Regions from separate parts of the Pseudoalteromonas sp. MQS005 genome, predicted to be linked through region 1. Evidence: predicted binding sites of a transcription regulator. Region 1 holds the regulator's gene; the other holds the start of a gene.
What was found. Region 1 encodes sigma-54, which starts transcription at its own class of promoters, with help from an activator protein. Its sites were predicted from a motif close to GTTGGCACGNNNNTNGNNT; they were not measured.
Positions count from the first base shown of each region.

Region 2: the regulator sigma-54 is predicted to act here: its motif matches at 2,198-2,216, upstream of flgB (flagellar basal body rod protein FlgB).

Region 1 covers NZ_LYRQ01000020.1:19,889-23,335, forward strand. Annotated here, with positions in the region: gene A9479_RS08890 (RNA polymerase factor sigma-54) at 68-1,567, shown strand; gene hpf (ribosome hibernation promoting factor) at 1,594-1,881, shown strand; gene ptsN (PTS IIA-like nitrogen regulatory protein PtsN) at 1,886-2,338, shown strand; gene rapZ (RNase adapter RapZ) at 2,358-3,200, shown strand; gene A9479_RS08910 (HPr family phosphocarrier protein) at 3,219-3,447, shown strand, end outside.
Region 2 covers NZ_LYRQ01000003.1:151,529-154,975, reverse strand. Annotated here, with positions in the region: gene flgA (flagellar basal body P-ring formation chaperone FlgA) at 1-198, opposite strand, end outside; gene A9479_RS02820 (chemotaxis protein) at 337-1,269, shown strand; gene A9479_RS02815 (protein-glutamate O-methyltransferase CheR) at 1,290-2,120, shown strand; gene flgB (flagellar basal body rod protein FlgB) at 2,250-2,660, shown strand; gene flgC (flagellar basal body rod protein FlgC) at 2,663-3,094, shown strand; gene A9479_RS02800 (flagellar hook assembly protein FlgD) at 3,108-3,447, shown strand, end outside.

The DNA.
Region 1 (3,447 bases):
TGTGTGTTATTCCACTAAGCATCTGCTAAGATTAATCATACTAATTTAAAAGGATTGTTAGAGATACATGAGGCAATCATTACAGCTGCGCATGGGCCAGCAACTTACAATGACTCCACAGTTGCAACAAGCAATTCGCTTATTGCAACTCAGTACATTGGATCTCCAGCAAGAAATTCAAGAAGCGCTCGATAGCAACCCCTTGCTTGAAGTTGAAGAACACGATTACAGCGAAGACACTGCAGGTAAAAACGAACAAAAAGCCGATAACGATGACTTAACGCTAAGTGCCTCAGCTGACGATAAACCTAGCGAGTATGAGCAAGACAGCGGCGAAGCAATGACCAAAGACACCATTAGCGATGATATGGCTATGGATGTTACTTGGGATGAATATATGAGCGCAGCGCCTGCCTCTTCATCGGGCCCAATGCCAGAAGATGAATCTATTTATCAAGGCTCTTCGACTGAAACGCTGCATGAGTATTTAATGTGGCAACTTCAATTGACGCCGTTTAGCCCTACCGATGAAGCGATAGCTATTGCAATTGTAGAAGCTGTGGACGACTCAGGGATTCTAACCCTTAGCTGTGAAGAAATATTAGAAAGCTTTAACCAAGAAAACGACGGCGAAGATGAAGTTGAACTTGACGAAATAGAAGCGGTACTAAAGCGTATTCAACTATTTGATCCAGTGGGAATAGCCGCGCGTAGTTTACAAGAGTGCTTGTGTATTCAGCTAAATCAATTTGATAAAGACACACCTTTTTTAAACGAAACAAAAATGATCTTAACCGATCATATTGATTTACTTGCTGCACGTGACTATCGCACGTTGATGAAAAAAACAAAGCTTAAAGAAGATGAGCTTAAAGAAATCATGACGTTGATTCATACGCTCAGCCCAAAACCGGCAGACACTATTGTTAGAGAAGAGTCTGAATACGTTATTCCTGATGTGTCGGTTAAAAAAGTTAAAGGTCGTTGGGTAGTTGAATTAAACCCAGATAGCATGCCTAAGATCAGAGTAAATAGCCAATATGCAGCTATGTCGCGTACGGTTAAATCAAGTGGTGATAGCCAGTTTATTCGCTCGCACTTACAAGAGGCTAAATGGTTTATAAAAAGCTTAGAAAGTAGAAATGACACGCTACTTAAAGTAACCAACTGTATTGTGCAGCAGCAACAGGCCTTTTTTGAACACGGTCCTGAGGCTATGAAGCCTATGGTGCTTAACGATGTGGCTGAAATGGTGGAAATGCACGAGTCGACTATATCGCGTGTTACTACGCAAAAATACATGCATACACCACGTGGCATTTTTGAGCTTAAATATTTCTTTTCAAGCCATGTAAGTACTGAAAATGGTGGCGAATGTTCATCAACAGCAATACGTGCATTAATTAAAAAATTAATCGCTGCAGAAAACTCAGCTAAACCATTGAGTGATAGTAAAATTGCAGATATATTGGCAGAGCAAGGAATTAAAGTAGCGAGGAGAACCATTGCAAAATATCGCGAATCTCTAGCTATTCCCCCGTCTAATCAACGTAAAAGTTTGATTTAAGGCGTACAACAAAGAGGAAAATGTTTATGCAACTGAATTTAACTGGTCGCCATGTAGATATTACCGACTCGCTTAGAGACTACGTAAATAGTAAATTTTCGAAGTTACAGAGGCACACTGATCACATAACGAATGTGCACGTTATTCTCGATGTAGAAAAACTAAACCAAAAAGCTGAAGCAACCGTTCATGTTAGTGGCGCTGAGATTTTTGCCTCTACTGAGCATCAAGATATGTATGCCGCTATAGACTCGCTCATTGACAAGCTAGATCGTCAAGTAATTAAACACAAAGAGAAACTTGCTCGACACTAACACTATGAAACTAAGCTCACTTATCTGTCAGGACTGCAGTAAAGCTGCGGTCCTTTTTAATAGTAAAAAAAGAATTTTAGAATTTATCAGTGAATTGGCTCACAATAAGCTGCCCTATTTAACACAACAAGATATTCTTAATGCATTAACTGCAAGAGAAAAGCTTGGAAGTACAGGCATTGGTCGAGGCATTGCTATTCCACATGGTCGCATGAGTGGTGCTCAAGAGCCCCTTGCTTTGATTTTAGTGAGCGAAACAGCTATTAATTTTGATGCGATTGATAACCGACCGGTTGACATTTTTGTCGCGTTAATTGTTCCCGATGGCGATAATCAGCAGCATTTGAAGACGCTAGCCACGATTGCTGATAAGCTCAATGATAAAGAATTTTGTAAACAGTTACGCGCCGCCAAATCGGATAGCGAACTGTATCAGGTTATCGTCAGTCAATCGTAGTAATAAAGAAAGGTGATAAATGGAATTAATAATTATAAGCGGTCGTTCAGGCTCAGGTAAATCTGTGGCGTTACGCGTTGTGGAAGACTTAGGTTATTATTGTGTAGACAATATTCCACTTAATTTATTACCATCATTAGTGCGCAGTGTTTCCGACAGTTATAATAAAATTGCCGTGAGTGTTGATGTACGTAACCTACCTAAAGAGCAACAGCAGTTTAATGAAATCATTGAATATTTACCTGGTTTTACTAAACCAACGGTATTTTATTTAGACAGTGACGATCAAACATTAATAAAACGTTTTTCAGAAACGCGACGTCTCCACCCTTTATCTATTGATTCTTTGCCGCTTGATTTAGCCATAAAAAAAGAAAAACAACTACTTGATGTATTGATTAACCGTGCTGATTATATGATTGATACCACGGATTTAAGTGTGCATCAGCTTGCTGAGTCTATTCGTGAAAAAATACTCGGAAAAAAAGATAAACAACTGATCATTACCTTTGAGTCATTTGGTTTTAAACACGGCATCCCTAAAGAAGCAGATTACGTATTCGATGCCCGCTTTTTACCAAACCCGCATTGGGAGCCTGAACTTAAGCCACTTACAGGGCTGGACCAACCAGTAAAAGACTACCTAGCAAGTCACAGTATAGTGCAAAAATTTACATGGCAAATTCAAACATTTGTGCAAACATGGCTGCCGCATTTAGAACGAAATAACCGCAGCTACTTAACCATTGCAATTGGCTGTACTGGTGGGCAACACCGCTCTGTTTATTTAGCGCAAACCATTGGTGAAAGCTTTGCAATGAGCCATCCTAATGTAAAAATTCGCCACCGAGAACAAGAATAAAGCTTGCGAGAAGATGTCATGCGCTTAGAAAATACATTTTTAATAAAAAACAAATTAGGATTACACGCTAGAGCGGCGACAGTATTAGCTCAGCTTTCTGTGCAATTTGATGCCACAATCACTTTATTTCAAGATGACAAACAAGCCGCTGGCGATAGCGTGCTGGCACTTATGTTACTCGAAAGCAGCCAAGGCAAAGAAGTTAAGGTGGTATGCGAAGGCCCCGACGCTGAGCCTGCACTTAGCG
Region 2 (3,447 bases), on a different contig from region 1:
AATGCGGCTATCTAACGGTAATGCGCTAAACTGTATTTTGTTATCATTTGTAGTCACTGCTTTTTGAGCAACATAAGATACAGCCATTTCTTGCAATAACTCTTTACTAAATACTTGTGCCTTTAGTGGCAAAGCGAAGCAGAGGCTAGCAAGAAAATAAAAAACACTGTATCTTCTGGTTTTTTTTAACAAACTCATAATGTTTCGACTATGCTTATGGTTGCAAACAGGGTATAAATATTTTGCGTCAGAATTTAGACGCCCCCGTTGTGTTATGACGCTTTATTAATTGAAAGCAATTATCGTTCCTTATATTTGTTTTCTTAGGAGATTTAAATGGCCGGCATTTTAGACTCAGTAAACCAACGTACACAGTTGGTTGGGCAAAACCGCTTGGAATTATTGTTATTTAAGCTTAATGGGCGTCAGCGCTTTGGTATTAATGTGTTCAAGGTAAGAGAAGTTCTTCAATGCCCTCCATTGACTAGCATGCCGAAATCTAACACTTATATCCGTGGCGTAGCACATATTCGTGGGCAAACTATTTCGGTGATTGATTTATCTATGGCCGTAGGCGGGCGCCCAATAAAAAGCATCGAAGATGGCTTTATAATAATTGCTGAGTATAACCGTACAGTGCAAGGATTCTTAGTAGGTGGTGTTGAACGTATAGTTAACATGAACTGGGAAAAAATAATGCCACCGCCGTCAGGAGCGGGTCGTTATTCTTATTTAACAGCCGTCACTGAAATTGAAAATGAGCTCGTTGAGATACTCGACGTAGAAAAAATCTTAAACGAAATCTGCCCAGTTAATACTACCGTGAGCGATGATGTCGCCTCGCAAGGTAATATACAAAAAGATTTAGGCGAGAGAATAGTATTTATTGCTGATGATTCGGCTGTTGCGCGAAATCAAGTAAAACGAGCATTGGAACCATTAGGTGTAACAACTGAGTTGGCTAAAAATGGTAAAGAAGCTTTAATAAGATTAAAAGAAATTGCAGAGCTCGATTGCGTAAATGATATTACAGAGCGAGTAGGGCTACTCATTTCTGATGTAGAAATGCCAGAAATGGATGGTTACACGCTGACTGCAGAAATCAAAGCTAATCCTAAACTTGCGCCACTACATGTGATTTTACACACATCATTGAGTGGTGTTTTCAATCAAGCGATGATTGAAAAAGTAGGAGCAGATGATTTTATTGCAAAATTTAACCCAGACGAGCTTGCAACAGCCGTTAATAAATGGGTTCATCGTGATTAATAAACATAGGTGTTATTGATTTGACTAATAAAGATTTGCAGCAAAACGAATACGATCAATTTCGCTTATTTTTAGAACAACAGTGCGGTATTGTTTTAGGTGAAAATAAGCAGTATTTGGTAAAGAGCCGTTTGGCACCATTAATGTCTCGATTTAATGTTGAATCGTTGTCTGAATTGGTAAGTAAAACTCTCGGTGTGCATGAGCGCCAGTTGCGCGCAGCCGTTGTTGATGCCATGACAACCAATGAGACATTGTGGTTTAGAGATCAGTATCCGTTTGAGTTACTTAAAACCAGATTATTCCCTGAGTTTAAAACGTTAAATAGGCCATTAAAAATATGGTCTGCGGCGAGCTCATCAGGACAAGAACCCTACTCAATAGCGATGTCGGTTGCTGAGTTTCAATCCAGCAGCCCTGGTGTTTTAAAAATGGGTGCACAAATAATTGGTACAGATATATCAAATACCATGCTTGATATGTGTAAACATGCTGAATATGATGCATTGGCATTGGCTCGCGGACTCTCTGCTGAACGTCGTAAAAAGTTTTTTAAAGACAGCGGCAATGGTATGGCACAAGTGGTTGATTCATTGAAAAAGCAAGTGAGCTTTAGGCATTTAAATTTGCTCGATTCGTACGCCTTAATGGGTAAGTTCGATATTATATTTTGCCGTAATGTTTTAATTTACTTTTCACCTGAGGTGAAAGCTAAAATAATTGCACAATTCTCTCAAGCACTTAACCCTAAGGGGTATTTATTTTTAGGTGCGTCGGAGTCTATGTCTGGTTTAAGTACTGACTTTGATATGGTGCGTTGTAACCCTGGTATCATTTATCAAAAGAAATGACCTTCATTAATATATTATCCCTACTCTAAACGACGCCTATTGCGTCGTTTTTTGTTTTTATCATCACTATTTTCACTGCTGGCTCATTTATTGCTTTATCGGTACTGAGTCAATTTTTTGGAGGTAGTTATGGCTATCAGTTTTGATAAAGCATTAGGCGTGCATCCGCATGCGATGTTGATCCGTTCGCAAAGAGCAGAAATGCTCGCTACTAATATCGCAAATGCTGATACGCCCGGCTATAAAGCAAAAGATATCGATTTTGCCTCAGCATTAAAAACGGCAAAGTCCAACCAACTAAGCGGCAATACCATGGTAAGAACCAATGAAAAACACATTGCCGGTGGTACCCGTAGTGTAGGTAGTAATGAACTATTTCGTACGCCAAATCAAACAGATACAGGTGATGGCAACTCTGTTGATATACAAGTGGAACGGAACTTGTATACACAGAATGCTATGGAGTATCAGGCCAGTGTCCAGTTTCTTAATGGTAAATTTAAAGGCCTGAAAAAAGCCCTCGGTAGTCAAGGAGCCTAATTATGAGTTTATATAATGTGTTTGATATTGCTGGTTCTGGTATGAGCGCGCAAAACGTGCGATTAAATACCACGGCAAGTAATATCTCTAATGCCAATACAATTAGCTCTTCACAAAATGAGACGTACCGAGCGCGACAACCTGTATTTGCTGCGGAGCTTACAAAAGCGTCAGCGTCAGCAAGCAACCCACAGGGCTCTGCCGTTGGTGTAAAAGTGTTAGGAGTGGTTGAAAGTAATAAACCACTACAAATCGAATATAACCCAAATCATCCTAGTGCGGATGAAAATGGATATATTTACAAACCCAACGTGAATGTTGTTGAGGAGATGGCAAATATGATTTCTGCTTCTCGCTCTTATCAGACAAATGTTCAAGTTGCCGATGCAGCTAAGCAAATGTTAAGTAAAACACTGCTGTTAGGTCAGCGGTAACTGAGGGTAGCTCATGAGTAACGATATTAGTACTTCTTCATCCTACATGGACTCTTTACGTTGGCAAGATAAGCAAGTGCCAAAAAAAGAAGAAAGTGATGCGTTAACCCAAGAAGATTTCTTTTCGTTGTTAACACAGCAATTGTCTTTTCAAGATCCAAGCAAACCAGCTGATAACGATCAGATGATTGCACAAATGACAAACTTTACCATGGCCGAAGGGATCTCAAATTTAAACTCTAACTTTGAGTCTTTAGCCGCGTCGATGACATCAAATTCGGCATTGCAAGCATCAACACTGGTTGGCAAACAAGCGCTGTTGGAGTCGAATACACTTGAGCTTAATGAGTCGG